Regions from separate parts of the Streptomyces sp. x-80 genome, predicted to be linked through region 1. Evidence: riboswitches for the same ligand, from Rfam matches in the RefSeq annotation. Region 1 holds a riboswitch; each other region holds the start of a gene.
What was found. Region 1 has a riboswitch for thiamine pyrophosphate ahead of thiO (glycine oxidase ThiO). Riboswitches for the same ligand answer to the same signal wherever they lie in the genome.
Positions count from the first base shown of each region.

Region 2: linked by a shared signal. The riboswitch ahead of ACLJWH_RS23465 (thiamine ABC transporter substrate binding subunit) and the one ahead of thiO (glycine oxidase ThiO) in region 1 are both predicted to bind thiamine pyrophosphate.
Region 3: linked by a shared signal. The riboswitch ahead of ACLJWH_RS39880 (ABC transporter substrate-binding protein) and the one ahead of thiO (glycine oxidase ThiO) in region 1 are both predicted to bind thiamine pyrophosphate.

Region 1 covers NZ_JAJPWM010000003.1:332,346-337,877, forward strand. Annotated here, with positions in the region: gene pknB (Stk1 family PASTA domain-containing Ser/Thr kinase) at 1-212, opposite strand, end outside; gene ACLJWH_RS07040 (thiazole synthase) at 416-1,210, opposite strand; gene thiS (sulfur carrier protein ThiS) at 1,220-1,435, opposite strand; gene thiO (glycine oxidase ThiO) at 1,432-2,610, opposite strand; TPP riboswitch at 2,689-2,800, opposite strand; gene ACLJWH_RS07055 (NAD(P)/FAD-dependent oxidoreductase) at 2,956-4,197, shown strand; gene ACLJWH_RS07060 (Rv2175c family DNA-binding protein) at 4,351-4,716, shown strand; gene thiE (thiamine phosphate synthase) at 4,842-5,492, shown strand.
Region 2 covers NZ_JAJPWM010000011.1:236,592-242,123, reverse strand. Annotated here, with positions in the region: gene ACLJWH_RS23475 (ABC transporter ATP-binding protein) at 1-557, opposite strand, end outside; gene ACLJWH_RS23470 (ABC transporter permease) at 558-2,171, opposite strand; gene ACLJWH_RS23465 (thiamine ABC transporter substrate binding subunit) at 2,225-3,301, opposite strand; TPP riboswitch at 3,405-3,525, opposite strand; gene rlmN (23S rRNA (adenine(2503)-C(2))-methyltransferase RlmN) at 3,559-4,665, opposite strand; gene ACLJWH_RS23455 (phosphatidate cytidylyltransferase) at 4,810-5,532, opposite strand, start outside.
Region 3 covers NZ_JAJPWM010000038.1:28,370-33,901, reverse strand. Annotated here, with positions in the region: gene ACLJWH_RS39885 (D-alanyl-D-alanine carboxypeptidase family protein) at 806-1,696, opposite strand; TPP riboswitch at 2,420-2,591, shown strand; gene ACLJWH_RS39880 (ABC transporter substrate-binding protein) at 2,750-4,357, shown strand; gene ACLJWH_RS39875 (ABC transporter permease) at 4,357-5,352, shown strand; gene ACLJWH_RS39870 (dipeptide/oligopeptide/nickel ABC transporter permease/ATP-binding protein) at 5,355-5,532, shown strand, end outside.

The DNA of each region.
Region 1 (5,532 bases):
GCGACCGACTTGGCCTCGCGGATGAACCGGTCGACGAACGCCCCGTCCATGGCGAGGGCCGGATGCATCACCTTCAGGGCGAGCTCCCGGTCGAGCCGGGTGTCCACGGCCCGGTAGACCGTGGCCATACCGCCGGCGGCGATGCGGGCCTGGACGCGGTAGCGGCTGTCGAGCAGCCGGCCGACGAGCGGGTCCTCAAGGGTCGTATCCACGGCAGACGAGTCTACGAGGACCCGCCGGCCACCCGCCCGCCCGGCCGCCACCCCGCCCGTACTGAAGCCGAACGGTGACCGGAACACGACACGGGGCGCACGGGCCGGGGCCGCCCGGGGCCGGGTAGCCGCGATCGGCGGGAGTTCGGGAGGGGCGCACGTCCCGGCCGGACCGAACCGGTCCGCAGACGGCCCGCCCCGCCCTAGAACGCCGGGCGTTCCGGGTCCAGCTCCGCCACGCCCTCGGTCGGCGAGGAAGCCCGCGCGAAGTGGCGGCGCGGGATGCGGCCCGCGCGGTACGCCAGCCGGCCGGCCTCGACCGCGTGCCGCATCGCCCCCGCCATCAGCTCGGGCTCCTGGGCACGGGTCACCGCGGACGCCAGCATCACCGCCGCGCACCCCAGCTCCATGGCCAGCGCGGCGTCCGAGGCGGTACCGGCACCCGCGTCCAGCACGACCGGGACGCCCGCCCGCTCCGTGATCAGCTCGAAGTTGTGCGGATTACGGATGCCCAGCCCGGACCCGATCGGCGAGCCCAGCGGCATGATCGCGGCGCAGCCCACGTCCTCCAGCTTGCGGGCCAGCACCGGATCGTCGTTCGTATAGGGCAGCACGGTGAAACCGTCGTCCACCAGGGTCTCGGCGGCGTCCAGCAGCTCGACCGGGTCCGGCAGCAGGGTGCGCTCGTCGGCGACGACCTCAAGCTTGACCCAGTCCGTGCCGAGCGCCTCCCGGGCGAGCCGGGCGGTCAGCACCGCCTCGCCCGCGGTGAAACAGCCCGCGGTGTTCGGCAGCACCCGGATCGCGTGCCGCGCCAGCAGGGAGAGCACCGAGCCCTGCACGGCCGGATCCAGCCGCCGCATGGCGACCGTCGTCAGTTCCGTACCGGAGGCGAGCAGCGCGCGCTCCAGGACGCCGAGGCTGGGCGCACCACCGGTCCCCATGATCAGACGGGACCGGAAGGTGCGGCCGGCGAGGGTGAGGAGATCATCGGTCATGGTGGCGGATCAGCCTCCCTGGACCGCGGTGAGCACCTCGACGCGGTCGCCTTCGCCGAGCGGGGTGTCGGACCACCGGGTGCGCGGCACCACGGTCTCGTTGACCGCGGCGGCCACCCCGCCGGACGCCCGGGACAGCGTCGCGACCAGCCGGTCGAGGGTGAGGCCGCCGGGGATCTCGCGCGCTTCGCCGTTGACGGAGACGGAAACGGTGGGGGCACTCATACGGACTCCTCCTCCAGGACGCGGGCGCGCTGCGGCCCCGGGGCGGACACGGCGGAAAAGCGCGTGGGGGAGAACGGGCGGACCGCCGCCGGGAGCTCTCCGGTGGTCAGCGCCTCGGCCATCGCGTCACCGGTGACCGGCGTCAGCAGCACACCGTTGCGGAAGTGGCCGGTGGCCAGCTGGAGACCGGGCAGCGCGGTCGGGCCGAGCAGCGGCGCGTTGTCGGGGGAGGTGGGACGCAGCCCCGCGCAGGTCTCGGCCAGCGGCAGTTCGGTGATGCCGGGGACCAGCTCGTGCGCGTCCCGGAGCAGTTCGTAGACGCCGCCCGCGGTCACGGTGGTGTCCCAGCCCAGCTCCTCGCTGGTGGCGCCGAGGACCAGCTCGCCGTTCTCCCGCGGCACCAGATAGAGCGGGCCGCCGCGGACCACGGCCCGTACGGTGCGGGACAGGAAGGCGGCGCCACCGGCCGGTGGCGCCGGCATCCGCAGCCGCAGCACCTGCCCCTTGACCGGGCGCACCGGCGGCAGCACCGCGTCGGGGACCCCGGCCAGCTGCCCGCTGCGGCTCCCCGCGGCCAGGACGACCTGACCGGCCGACAGCCGTGTCCCGTCGGTGAGTTCGGCGCCCGAGGCACGTCCCCGGGCGACCGTCAGCCGCTCGGCCGAGGCGCGGTGGAAGGCCACCCCGGCCCGCTCGCAGGCGACGAGCAGCGCGCCCGCCAGCCGGCGCGGATCGACCTGATGGTCGCCGTCCACCCGCAGACCGCCGCGGACACCGGGCGCCAGCATCGGCTCCAGCCGACGGCACTCGCGCCCCGTCAGCCACTCCGAATCCAGCCCCGACCGGAGTTGCAGGGCGTGCAGTTCGCGCAGCAGGGCGCGGTCGTCGGCGTCCAGCGCGACGGCCAGTGTGCCGCACCGCCGGTAGCCGATCCGCCGCCCGCTCGCCTCCTCCAGCTCGGCGGTGAAGTCCGGATAGCGCCGCGCCGAGGCGAGGTTGAGACCCAGCAGGGTCTGCTCTCCGTAGTGGAGTTCGGTGACCGCGGCCAGCATGCCGGCCGCGATATGGGCGGCGCCGCCGCCCGGCGCCGGATCGACGACGGCCGTCTCCAGCCCCCGGCCGGCCGCCCGCCAGGCCGTGACCAGGCCGATGATGCCGCCCCCGATGACGAGCACATCGGCGTGCTGCCCGCCCGGGGGCGGTGGTGCGGCCGATGTCGATGATGTGGCGGTGGACGGTGTGACAGATGGATGCATGGGCGTCCAGCCCCTCCCTTCGCCGGCATGACCCGGATCAGGTTCGTACGGTCGGAGGCCGCCAGCCTCCCTCTCAGCCCGGTGCGTCCGGGCTCCCGCGAGTGCGTGTATCCCTCACCCTAATACGGGCCCGCGACGCGCCGTAAGGGCGCGCCCGGCGGGGCCCCGGCCGTGCGGCCCCGGGGTGACCGACCGTGACGCTGTGTCAGAGATCTCCTTGCGCGCTGCTGCTGGCGGCGAGACACACCGTCTTACAGTGATCGGGTGAGCGAGCAGAGCACGTCCTCCCAGGCCCCTGACCGGACGCCCCGCGTCGTGATCGTCGGCGCCGGAATCGCCGGTGTGCAGACCGCGGTCGCCCTGCGCGAACAGGGCTGGCGCGGCGCGATCACCCTGCTCGGCGGCGAGCCGCACCAGCCCTACGACCGCCCCCCGCTGTCCAAGGCGGTGCTGCTCGGCAAGGCCGAGGGCTCCACCTTCGACATCGACTTCGGCGCGCTCGGCATTGAGCTGCATCTGAGCCGGCCGGTCACCGCCCTGGTCCCGGGCGCGCACACCGTCGAGACCGCCGAGGGCCCGGTCCCGTACGACTACGCGGTCCTCGCCACCGGCGCCGACCCGATCCTGCTGCCCGGCAGTGCGGGGCTGCCCGGCGTCCACCTGCTGCGCACCCTCGACGACGCCGAGCGGCTGCGGCCCGTGCTGGCCGCCCGGCACGAGATCGTGGTCGTCGGGGCGGGCTGGATCGGCGCGGAGTTCGCGACCGCGGCGCGCGAGGCGGGCTGCGCGGTCACCGTCGTCGAGGCCGCCGACCGCCCGCTGGCCGGCGCCCTGCCCGCCGAGGTCGCCGCCCATATGACCGACTGGTACGCCGACGCCGGCGCCGACCTGCGCACCGGCGCCCGGGTCGCAGCCGTCGAGGCGGGCGCGGTCACCCTCGCGGACGGTACGACGCTGCCCGCCGACGCCGTGGTCGTGGGGATCGGCGCCCGGCCCGCCACCGGCTGGCTGGCCGGCTCGGACGTCGCGCTCTCGCCGCGGGACGGCTCCGTCCTGGCCGACGAGCGGCTGCGCACCTCCGTCCCCGATGTGTACGCGGTCGGCGACTGCGCCTCCTTCCCGTCCGCCCGCTACGGCACCCGCCTGCTGGTCCACCACTGGGACAACGCCCTCCAGGGCCCCCGTACGGTCGCCGAGAACATCCTGCGCGGTGCGGCGGAGGGCATGGTCTACGACCCGGTCCCGTACTTCTGGTCCGAGCAGTTCGGCCGGTTCGTGCAGTACGCGGGCCATCACGGGGACGCCGACGAGCTGCTCTGGCGCGGCGACCCGGCCGGCGCCGCCTGGTCCGTGCTGTGGCTGCGGGGCGCCCGGCTGGTCGCGCTGCTCGCCGTGGGCCGCCCGCGTGACCTGGCACAGGGGCGCAAGCTGATCGAGCGCGGCGCGGCCCTCGACCGGGAGCGGGCCGCGGACGCGTCCGTACCGCTGAAGGCGGCGGCGCTCTAGCGGCCGCGCACGGGCACGGGGTACGGGGCGGCCCGCGGGGGCGCCGCCGTGGCGCGGCGGATGGCACCGCGGGTGTCACCCGCCGGTGTGCCTCGGGCCGTCGACGGCGATGCCCGGCTACCGGCTGTCAGTGCGAGATGGCACGCTTGTCCTGTGACCGAGATTGACGCAAACATCGATGGACTCGTCCCCGCCTGGCTCACCCTCCCCGACATCGCCGAAGAGATCGGCGTCGAGGTGACACGCGTCCGGCAGCTGGTCAAGGAGGGCCAGCTGATCGCGGTGCGCCGCGGCGAGAACAGGGCACTGCACGTGCCGGCCGATTTCATCAAGGACGGCAAGGTCGTCAAGGGCCTCGTCGGGACCTTGACCCTCCTGCGCGACGACGGCTTCGCCGACGAGGAGATGCTGGAGTGGCTCTTCACCGTGGATGACACCCTGCCCGGCACCCCGGCGCAGGCGCTGCGCGAGAACCGCGGCACGGAGGTGAAGCGCCGGGCTCAGGCGCTCGCCGTCTGATCCGCACGGCGCGAGCGCGCCCTCATCAGCAATCGCATCAGCATCCGTAACCGCATTCGCATCCGAGGGGTGTACGGGCCGGAAGGCCCGGCCCGTACGCCGCCGACCTGGGGGGAAGCCGCCCGATGAGCACCGCACGACAGGCCCTGGCCGAGGCCCGGCTGTATCTGTGCACGGACGCCCGCAAGCGGCAGGGCGACCTCCCGCAGTTCCTGGACGCGGTGCTCGCCTCGGGCGTGGACATCGTGCAGCTGCGCGACAAGACCATGGAGGCGGCGGAGGAACTCGCCCACCTCGAAATCTTCGCGGACGCCTGCCGGCGGCACGGCAAGCTGCTGGCGGTCAACGACCGCGCGGACGTCGCCCATGCGGCCGCCGCCCCGGTGCTGCATCTGGGACAGGGCGATCTGCCGGTCCCGGCCGCCCGCGCCCTCCTCGGCACGGACGTCCTGATAGGCCGCTCCACCCACGCCGAGGCCGAGGTGGACGCCGCGGCCACCGAAGCGGGGGTGGACTATTTCTGCACCGGACCGTGCTGGCCGACGCCCACCAAACCGGGCCGCCACGCCCCGGGCCTCGACCTGGTCCGCTACACCGCCTCGCGCGCTCCGGAGCGCCCCTGGTTCGCGATCGGCGGGATCGACGCCGGCAATGTGGACGAGGTGCTGGCGGCGGGCGCCCGCCGGATCGTGGTCGTCCGCGCCCTCACCGAGGCGGACGATCCGGGCGCGGCGGCGGCGGATCTGGCGCGCCGGGTCCGCGCCGCGGCGGAGTGAGTGGCGCATCCGGTAGCGGGATCTCCGGGCGTCCGGTGCG
Region 2 (5,532 bases), on a different contig from region 1:
ACGACCAGACGTTCACGCAGTCCGCGGTCGAGCTGGCCGAACGGCTCGTCGAGCATCAGCAGCCGGGGACGGGGGGCGAGCGCGCGGGCCAGTGCGACACGCTGCTGCTCACCGCCGGAGAGCGACGCCACGGCGCGCCCCTGTGCGTCCGGCAGCCCGACGAGGTCCAGCAGGCGGGCGACCATATGCTCCTGGTCGGCGCGCGAGGTGCCTCGCATCCGCAGTCCGAAGGCAACGTTTCCCGCGACATCGCGCTGCGGGAAGAGCTGGTGGTCCTGGAACATCAGCCCTACTCCGCGCCGGTGCGTGGGCACCCCCGACTGGTCCCGTCCTTCCAGCAGCACCCGCCCCGTGTCGGTCTGCTGGAGTCCGGCCACCACCCGCAGCAGCGTCGACTTGCCGCTGCCGCTGGGTCCCAGCACACAGACGATCTCGTGCGCGGCGACCGTCAGATCCACCGCGTCGAGCGCGGGGCGCCCTTCCGCATTGCCGAAGCGGACGGTGACCCCGCCCAGCCGCAGCAGCTCCGGCGCCGTCGTCCCGACATATGCCGTCATCTAGAACTCCCCGGAGTGGTCGGTACGGATGCGCTCCAGGACCAGCAGGGCGCCGGCGCACACCACCATCAAGATGGTCGACAGGGCCATCGCCTGCCCGTAGTTGAGCTCCCCCGCGCGCCCCAGCAGCCGGGCCACGGCCACCGGCAGGGTCGGATGGTCCGGCCGCGCGATGAAGACCGTCGCCCCGAACTCACCGAGCGATACGGCGAACGCGAAACCGGCCGCGATCAGCAGCGCCCGTCGCACCAACGGCAGGTCCACCTCGCGCCAGACCCGCCACGGCGAGGCGCCCAGCACCGCGGCCGCCTCCCGCAGCCGGCCGTCGACCGCGCGCAGGACGGGCAGCATCGTCCGGACGACGAACGGCACACCCACCAGTGCCTGGGCGAGCGGGACCAGCCACCACGAGGAGCGCAGATCGAGTGGTGGTCTGTCGAGGGTGATCAGGAAACCGAAGCCGACGGTCACGGCGGAGACTCCGAGGGGAAGCATCAACAGCGCGTCGAAGCCACGGACCAGACGGCCGCCCCTGCGGGTCAGGGCGGCTGCCGCCAGCCCGCCCACCACCAGCGCGATCACCGTCGCCACGGCCCCGAAGGCGAGCGAGTTCCACAGGGCGTCGAGAGGTGCGACGGCGAAGGTGCTGTCGGCCGTGGCGGCGGACTGCAAAGTCTCGTAGAAGACCGGCCCGTAGCCGTCCGGTCCCGCGAAGGACCGCTCGACGAGCACGGCCAGCGGAAGGACGAGCAGGAGCGCGATGACGACGAGCGTTGTCCACAAGAGCGCCCACTGACCACGTCCGCGTGGCCGCCGGGCGGTCTGCGCCGGGTCCACCAGTTTCAGGGCGGATTCGCGTCGGCGTACGGTCCAGGCGTGCAGCGCCAGCAGTCCGAGCACCGCCGTGAACTGGATGAGGGTGAGGACGGCGGCCGTCGGCAGATCCAGGAAGTCTGCGGTCTGCCGGTAGATCTCCACTTCCAGCGTCGAGAAGGTCGGCCCGCCCAGGATCTGCACCACCCCGAAGGAGGTGAAAGTGAAGAGGAAGACCATCAGTGCGGCGGCCGCGACAGCCGGACCGAGCGCGGGCAGCGTCACCCGCCGCCAGGCGGCGAACCGTCCGGCGCCGAGCACCCGCGCCGCCTCTTCCTGGCGTGGGTCGAGTTGCCCCCACAGTCCGCCGACGGTCCGTACGACCACCGCGTAGTTGAAGAAGACGTGTGCCAGCAGGATCGCCCACACCGAGGTGTCCAGGCGTACACCCCACAGGTCGTCCAGCAACCCGCCCCGCCCGACGAGTGCCAGGAAGGCCGAGCCGACGACGACCGTCGGCAGTACGAACGGCACCGCGACCAGCGCCCGCAGCAGCTGTTTACCGGGAAAGTCGAAGCGCGCGAAGACGTACGCGCCGGGCAACGCGATCAGCAGTGTCAGCCCGGTCGAGGCCACCGCCTGCCAGAAGGTGAACCACAGCACATGGAGCACATCCGGATCGGCCAGCACCGCCCCGATCCGCCCGAGCTGCCACTGTCCGCCGTCCTTCAGGCCATGTCCGACGATCGAGGCGACCGGATAGGCGAAGAAGAGCGCGAAGAAGGCGAACGGCAGGGCCATCAGGCCGAGCCGTACCGCCGTTGCGCGCAGGGACCGTCGGCGCCGGGCGCGGGTTACTTCAGAACGAGCGAGGACCACTGCTTGATCCACTGTTCGCGGTTCTTGGTGATCGTCTCCGGGGCGACCGTCGCCGGCTTGTCGATCGTCGCGCCGTACTTCGTGAACAGCGTCGGCACCTTGGCATCCGTACGCGCCGGGTTGACGAACATCTGTAGCGGCACGTCCTCCTGGAACTTCTTGCTCAGCAGGAAGTCCAGCAGTGCCTTACCGCCCTTCTCGTTCTTCGCGCCCTTGAGCAGACCGCCGAATTCGATCTGCCGGAAACAGGTCCCGGTCGCGACTCCGGTCGGTGCCTCCTTGGGCTCCGGCTTCTTGCCCAGCACCTCGACGGGCGGACTGGACGCGTAGGAGACCACCAGCGGTTTGTCCCCCTTGCCCTTGCCTGCCGCCGAGCCGGAGAACCGCTCGTTATATGCCTGCTCCCAGCCGTTGACGACCTCGACGCCATTGGCCTTGAGCTTCTTCCAGTAGTCCCGCCAGCCGCTCTCACCGTATTTCGCGATGGTGCCGAGCTGAAAGGCGAGCCCCGGGGAGGAGGTCGCGGAATTCTCCGTGACGAGCAGGTTCTTGTACTCGGGTTTGATCAGGTCGTCGAAGGTCTCCGGCGGCGTGATCTTGTGCTGCGCGAAGTAGGCCCGGTCGTAGTTGACGCAGGTGTCTCCGTAGTCGAGCGGTGTGACGCGGTGCCGGTCCTTGTCGAGCTGGAGCTCGGCCGGGACGTTGTCCAGCCCCTGGGCCTTGTACGGGCTGAAGAGGTCTTCCTTCAGGCCACGCGAGAGCAGCGTGTTGTCGATGCCGAAGAAGACGTCGCCCTGCGGATTGCCCTTGGAGAGAATCGCCTGGTTGACGGCCTTTCCGGCGTCCCCGCTCTGGACCACCTTGACCTGGTAACCGCTCTCCTTCTCGAAGCCGGCGAGCACCGACTTGGAGACGGCGAACGAATCATGGCTGACGAGCGTGACGGTCTTGGCGTCCGTGCTCCCACCGTCCGAGCTGCCGCACGCGGCGAGTGCCGTCATGCCGACCGCGGCGGCGACCGCGGTCGCGGTGATCCTGCTGGTGGTGCTCACTGGTTCCTCCTGGCTGGCCAGGAAGAGACGCGGCCCCGCCCGGTGCCGCTGCTGTCGACGTCGGTCGACGTCCATCGAGCGGATTCCGGGCGGGGCGCAACAGCATGAGTGATGACCGAACTTCCTACCCGGAATGACCCGGGCGAGGTTCAAGGGTCTGCGGGCACCGTATCGTTACGACGCTTCCGCACTCTCAGCGCTGTGGCGCTCCCCTGTCGGAATGTGCATTTGTTCGATCACACGGTACCAGCGAACGGTCAGCGTTCCGCGGCTGCGAGCTGCCCGCAGGCGCCGTCGATCTCCTGACCACGAGTGTCCCGGACGGTCACCGGCACGCCGTGCGCCTCGATGGCCCGTACGAACGCCTGCTCGTCCTCGGGCCGCGAGGCAGTCCACTTCGAGCCGGGCGTCGGGTTCAGCGGGATCAGGTTCACATGGACGCGCCTGCCCTTCAGCAGCCGTCCCAGCAGGTCACCGCGCCATGCCTGATCGTTGATGTCGCGGATCAGGGCGTACTCGATGGAGATGCGACGGCCGGATTTCTCGGCGTACTCCCACGCCGCGTCCAGGACCTCGCGGACCTTCCAGCGGGTGTTGACGGGGACGAGGGTGTCACGCAGCTCGTCGTCGGGCGCGTGCAGCGACACGGCGAGCCGGCACTTGAACCCCTCGTCCGCGAAACGGAGCATCGCGGGCACCAGGCCGACCGTGGAGACGGTGATACCGCGCTGCGACAGGCCGATTCCGTCCGGCTCCGGGTCGGTGAGCCGCCGGATGGCGCCGACCACCCGCTTGTAGTTGGCGAGCGGCTCGCCCATACCCATGAAGACGATGTTGGAGAGCCGCGCCGGGCCGCCCGGGACCTCGCCGTCGCGCAGCGCGCGCATCCCGTCGACGATCTGGTGCACGATCTCGGCGGTGGAGAGGTTGCGGTCCAGGCCCGCCTGTCCGGTGGCGCAGAACGGACAGTTCATTCCGCAGCCGGCCTGCGAGGAGATGCACATGGTGACCCGGTCCGGGTAGCGCATCAGCACCGACTCGACGAGCGTGCCGTCGTGCAGCTTCCACAGAGTCTTGCGGGTGGTGTCGTTGTCACAGGAGATGTGCCGCACCACGTTCATCAGGTCCGGCAGCAGCTCCGCCGCCAGCTTCTCGCGCGCCGCCGCCGGGATGTCGGTCCATTGCGCCGGGTCGTGCGCGTAACGGGCGAAGTAGTGCTGCGAGAGCTGCTTGGCGCGGAACGGCTTCTCGCCGATCGCGGCCACCGCTTCGCGGCGCTCTACGGGGGTGAGATCGGCAAGGTGCCGCGGGGGCTTCTTGGCCCCGCGCGGCGCGACAAAAGTGAGTTCTCCGGGTGCAGGCATGGTCATACCAGTGTCGCAGACGCGCGAAGAGGGGCCTGCCACGTCATGCGGCAGACCCCTCTGGGCCGTCGTGCACCCCTTGTACGCAGGGAATTCGCGCGGAGTCCCGGGGCGGCGGAGCCGTCGTGCGAGCGGGCCAGTGGCTCAGCCCGAGCCCACGAAGATCACGAACAGCAGCCAGACCACGGGAGCGGTCGGCAGCAGCGAGTCGAGCCGGTCCATGATGCCGCCGTGGCCGGGGAGCAGGGTGCCCATGTCCTTGATGCCGAGGTCACGCTTGATCATGGATTCGCCCAGGTCGCCGAGGGTGGCGCTGGCCGCGACCGCAAGGCCGAGCAGCAGCCCCTGCCACCAGGCGCCGTTCTTGATCAGGAACTCCATGCACAGCGCTCCGGCGACCATCGCGAACAGCACCGCGCCGACCAGGCCCTCACGGGTCTTGCCGGGGCTGATCCGTGGCGCGAGCTTGTGCTTGCCGAACCGCCAGCCGACCGCGTACGCCCCGGTGTCGCTGACGACGGTCAGCAGCAGGAATGTCAGTACCCGCTGCGGTCCGTCGGCCTCGGCCGCGAGCATCAGCGCCACGAACGTCGCGAGGAACGGCACGTAGAACGCGGCGAAGACGCCAGCCGTGACGTCCCGCAGATAGTTCTCGGGCGCTTCGGTCATCCGCCAGACGAGGACGGCGAGCGCCGTGAGCGCCATCGCCACCCATGCGCCTTCGGTGCCGCGCACATATCCGGCGACCACCATGGCGGTGCCGCCGACGGCGAGCGGCACCAGGGGTACCTGGATGTCCTTGCGCTCCGCCAGCCGCGAGGTCAGCTCCCACAGGCCCACGACGACGGCGATCGTTATCACGCCGAT
Region 3 (5,532 bases), on a different contig from region 1:
TCCTATGAAACCCCAGTCAAGGTCGGCCAAAAGGGCCGGTGGTGGAATTATCGTCGCACGCCGCTCCTCAGGAGAGAGGCACCTCCGCAGGGCCGGTACCGTGGTCGCGGCCTGGTTGGCGATGGCTTTCTTTGTGCCGCTCCTTGTTCTGATGGGGCTCGGAACTCCGGATCAGGGAGTGCCGGCCCAAGCATTTGTGCTCTCGTTGACAGCCACCTTCTGCGGGGTATGTGCGAGAGCCTGTCTGCATCCGCGACTGATCTTGCGGGATGACGGCACGCTGGAGAACGTTGGAGTTGTTGATTCGCAGACGGTCACATGCGCCGGTATCCATAGGGTTTCCTTGCACCGCGGGGGCGTCGTGCTGCATGTGGATGACGGAGAGCAATGGGTTTGGTCATTCTCGCCAAGCCTCATAGGCAGGAGGTCGGGAAGGCGAGCGAGGAGGGAAATCCTGGACTGGGCGCAATCGCGCGAAGTCACCGCAAACCTCACCGTAGCTGCACGCCGTTCTCACACCCTCTATGTCAGCGACATCCTGCTTGTGGCGTTCCCTCTCTGCTACATCGCAGTGGCCTTCGCCGGTGGCCTCTGAGGGGAGGCTCCGGAGAGCGCGGCGGCTCCAGGTGTGAGGGTTCACAGGAAAAGCCGGGCCAGGGCGGGGCCTGGCATGTCATGCCGTCGAGGATCACTTCACCGAGTGCGGATTCCTCGCCTGTGCACGCCCCTTGGCCCCGGCGCTCGGCGAAGGGGCCCGCCCGCGACCGAACGGTCGTGAGCGGGCCCCCGCGGGTGGCGGACCGGGCTACTTCTTGAAGCCGTAGTCCATCAGCTTTTTCGCGTCCGCCGTGCGGTGGGCCACCGTGGAGGCGGTGAGGACGGTGCCGATGACGGTCTTGCCGCGCCGGGTGGCGGCGAAGACCAGGCAGTACTTGGCCTGCGGGCCGGAGCCGGTCTTGACGCCGATGGCGCCCGGGTAACCGCCCAGCAGCGTGTCGGTGTTGGTCCACGACATGTAGCGGTAGCCGCCGTTCCTCGTCGTGACCTTCTGCTTGGTCGACTTCGTCTTCACGACCGCACGGAACGTGGCGTACCGCATCGCGCTGCTGGCGAGCTTCGTCAGGTCACGCGGCGTCGAGTAGTTCGTGCCGTGGCCGATGCCGTCGAACGAGTCGAAGTGCGTGTTCTTCAGGCCGAGGCTCTTGGCGGTGGAGTTCATCTTGCCGATGAACGACTTCACGCGCGCGGCGCGCGTGGACCCGGTGCCGAAGTGGTCGGCCAGCGCGTACGCGGCGTCGCAGCCGGACGGGAGCATCAGCCCGTACAGCAGTTGGCGGACGGTGACCTTGTCGCCGACGATCAGGTGGGCCGACGACGCGGTCTTCGAGACGATGTAGTCGCTGTACGCCTTCTGGATCGTGACCTTGGAATCCAGCTTGAGGTTCTTCTGCGCGAGCACCACCCGGGCCGTCATGATCTTGGTGGTGGAGCCGGTGGAACGACGGGTGTCCGCGGCCTTGGTGAAGAGGGCTTTCCCGGTGCCGTTGTTCATCACGAAGCCGCCCTTGGCTTCGATCGCAGGGGCCTTCGGTGCGGCGGCCTGCGCCGGAGCGGTGAACGCCCCCGCCGTCAGGACGGCTCCCGCGGTGACGACGACCGCGGATGCACGGCGGATGCCCGTAATGCCGATTTTCAAGATGAATACTCCAAATACCCTTGCTGTGCGGGGACATGAGAGTGCGGGGACATGAGAGTGCCGCTTGCTCATGAGACATATAAGACGGGCCCGCGGATGTACACCCGGGGCCGTATTTTCATCTGAACCGGTGAACGTGGCGGCTTGGCCGAACGGGTGCTCGGTGGGTCGGTCAGTGCCCGTGGTGGCGGCCGCCCCGGGCGAGGCCCGGGGAGCGAGGGCGCCGAGTTCCCCGCGCCGAGTTCCCCGCGCGGTGCGGGAGCGAGGGCGAAGCGGGCGGTATGCCGGAACTGCCCCGTGGTGCACGGGAGATGCTCGATCGCGCGGGGCGGCCCTCGGGCGGTCCCGCGGCGGCCTTCGTCCTGTGCCCCGACCGCCCCGGCGGGCCGGCGATGCGCCTGTCTTCCCCGCTACGGGCGGGAGTTGCCCGGAAGGCCGGACGGCTGCGCGGCGCGGTCCCGCTGGCGGGCGGCGGCGGAAGCGCGGAGGGCTCGTGGTGGAGGACTCGCGTTCCCGGCCGTGCGGTGCGGGGCCGGCCGAGGCGGAGTTGATCGAGGCGGTGAGCGTCGCTACCGGCGCGGGCGTCGAGACGCCGGGCGGTACGCATTCCGTCGTCACGCGGTCGCGCTGAGTGGCCGGTCTATGCGAGAAAAAATGCGCGAAAAAAGGGACAATAAGGTCTTTTCCTCGGGCGTGCTCGGGAGTAGCGTAAGTAGCAGCCTGCGGGGCGAGCGAGGGAGCTCAGTCGGAGCGGCGTGTTCGCACCAGGGGGCAGCGGTCCCCTTGAACACGAACGGAGACTGGGCTGAGAGGCCAGAAGGTCGGGGAGACCGGATGGCGACCTCCACCACCTGATACGGACAATGCCGTCGAAGGAAGCCCACCTCGCAGGTTTTGTGCTGTTCGGCAGCGATCTGGACAACTGCCCTCGTCTTCGGTGCGGCGCACCGAGGACGGGGCAGTTTTTTGTGTGCCACGACCACTCGGGGCCGTTCCACCGCTGCCTAGGGTTCCCTCACCCGGCGGCGGTGTGCCGCTCCCTCGGAGGTGACCATGCCCAGCACCGGAGGCACGGAGACGAGACGGTCGCGAGCGGGCGCGGCACGGCCGGCGCTCGCCGTGGCCACGGCGCTCGGCCTGGTCGCCGCCGTGGCCGGTTGCGGCGGCGGTCAGGCGGCCGCCGGTGGCGCGGCGACGGTGGTCGTGGCCATCGCCGCCGATCCGGGCAGTCTCAGTCCCACCACGGCGCTGGCCAGTACCGCACTGGCGATGAACGCCTTCGCCTACGACACGCTCGTGCACCTCGGCGCCGACGGTTCGCTGATCCCCGGGGTGGCCGAGAAATGGTCGAGCACGTCCCACAGCGCGCGGTTCACCCTCCGTTCCGGGGTGACCTGCCAGGACGGTTCGGCGCTCACCGCGACCGATGTGGCCGCCGAGTACAACCACATCGCCGATCCGCGGAACCAGTCACCGATGCGCGGCATCTCCGTCCCCGCCACCGCCGTGGCGAAGGCCGACGAGGCGGCCCGGACGGTCACCGTCACCACGACGAAGCCCGCGCCGTTCCTCGTGCAGATGACCCAGCTGCTGCCGCTGGTCTGCGAGGAGAGCCTGGCGAAGCCGGCCGCGCTGGCCAAGGCCACCAACGGCAGCGGGCCCTACCGGCTGACCGAGGCGGTGCCGGGCGACCACTACACCTATGTCAAACGGGACGGCTACTCCTGGGGTCCCGGGGGAGCCGACGGAGCGGACCTCCCCGGCAAGCTGCTCTTCAAGGTGGTCGCCGACGAGTCCACCGCGGCCAATCTCCTGATGGCCGGGCAGATCAATCTGACCGCGGTCAACGGTGCCGACCAGGAGCGGCTGGACGCGGCCAAGGTGCCGAGCCGGAGCATCGAGATGCTGTTCGGGCAGTTCCTGTTCAACGAGGCCGCCGGCCGTCCGACCGCGGAGACGGCGGTACGCAAGGCGCTGGTCGCCGTACTGGATCTGAAGCAGCTCGGGAACGTCGCCATCGGCGGCACCGGCAAGCCCGCCACCAGCATCGGCGAGACCAGCCCCACCCCCTGCACCGGCGACTCGGTGACCGGGAACCTCCCCGCCCATGACACCGCGCAGGCCGCGGCCGCCCTCACGGCCGCCGGCTGGGCGAAGCGCGACGGCACCTGGACCAAGGACGGCCGTCCGCTCACCGTCCGGCTCAGCTACCCGAGCACGCAGGGGCCGCAGGTCGCCGCGGCGATCGAACTGGCCGTCCAGCGGTGGACCTCCTTCGGGGTGAGCGCCTCGGCCCGGCCCACGGACTCCGCCAGTACGGTCAGCACCCTCAGCGGCGGCGACTGGGAGGCGGCCTGGGCCCCCATCGCGGTCAACCTCCCCGACCAGCTCACCCAGTTCTACGACGGGCCGCCACCGCCGCGCGGCAACAACTTCGGCGCCGTCGACAACCCCGACTACCGCCGCCTCGCCGCACAGGCCGCGGCCCGGCCGGGCACCTCGGGCTGCGCCCTGTGGAACGCCGCCGACGCCGCCCTGGTCAAACGGGCCGACGTGGTGCCGTTCGTCAACAGGTCGGTCCGGTACTACGGAAAGGGCGTCACCTTCCGGGTGGACGGCGGCGGCATCGTCCCCACCTCGCTGCGGCGGAGCGCGGACTGATGGCCGCCGCCGCTCCGCGCCCCCTGCGCCTGCTGCGGGCGGCGGTCCGCAGCCCCTGGTGCGGATTCGCGCTGCGCCGCACCGGGCGGCTGGTGGTGTCGCTGGCCGCGCTGGTCACGGCCGCGTTCGCGATGATCCACCTGATCCCCGGCGACCCCGTACGGGCGGCGCTCGGCACCACCGCCGATCCGGGTCTGGTCGCCGCCCGCCGACACGCGCTCGGCCTGGACCAGCCGCTGCTGCACCAGTACGGCGATTTCGTCGGCCATCTCCTCCAGGGCCGGCTCGGCGACTCCATCGGCGCCCAGATGCCGGTCTCCCAGATCATCGCGACCCGCCTGCCGGCGACCCTGGAGATCGCCGTCCCCGCCTTCTGGCTGATCCTGCTGCTCGCGATCCCGGTCGGGATGACGGCGGCCGTGCTGACCAAGGACGGCCGCCGGCGCCGCGGCGAGCTGGCGTTCACCACCGTCACCGGCATCCTGGGCGCGGTGCCCGAGTTCCTGCTGGCGGTCGGCCTGGTCGCGGCGTTCGCCGTGGCGCTGCCCGTCTTCCCGGTGGCCTCGCAGAGCGGCCCGGCCTCCTACGTCCTGCCGGTGCTGGCCCTCACCGTCGTCCCGGCGGCGACACTGTCGCGCATCGTCCGGGTGGAGACCCTGCGGGTGCTCGGCGAGGACTACATGCGCACCGCGCGGGCGAAGCGGCTGCCGGCCCGGCTGCGCTATCTGCGGCACGCGCTGCCCAATCTGCTGACCTCCTCGCTCACCCTCGGCGGACTGCTGTTCAGCTCGCTGCTGGCCGGCACGGTGCTGGTCGAGCACGTCTTCGCCTGGCCCGGACTCGGCACCACCATCGTGCAGGCGATCACCGAGAAGGACTATCCGCTGGTCCAGGGCGTGGTGCTGGTCTACGGGACGGCCGCGCTGCTGATCACCTTCGCCGTCGACGTGGCCGTGGCCGTCGCCGACCCCCAGTCCACCGTCCGCGGGAGTTGACGATGTCCCAGGAAACGAGGTCCCCGGAAGCGCGGCCCCAGGAAGCGGGCACCGCGCCACGGCACCGGCCGGCGCGCACGCTGTGGACACCGGTCGGCGTCACCGCCCTGGCCGGCTGCCTGCTGGTGGCGCTGGTCGCGGTGCTCGGACCGGTCCTGCTCGGTACCCGGGCCGCCCAGA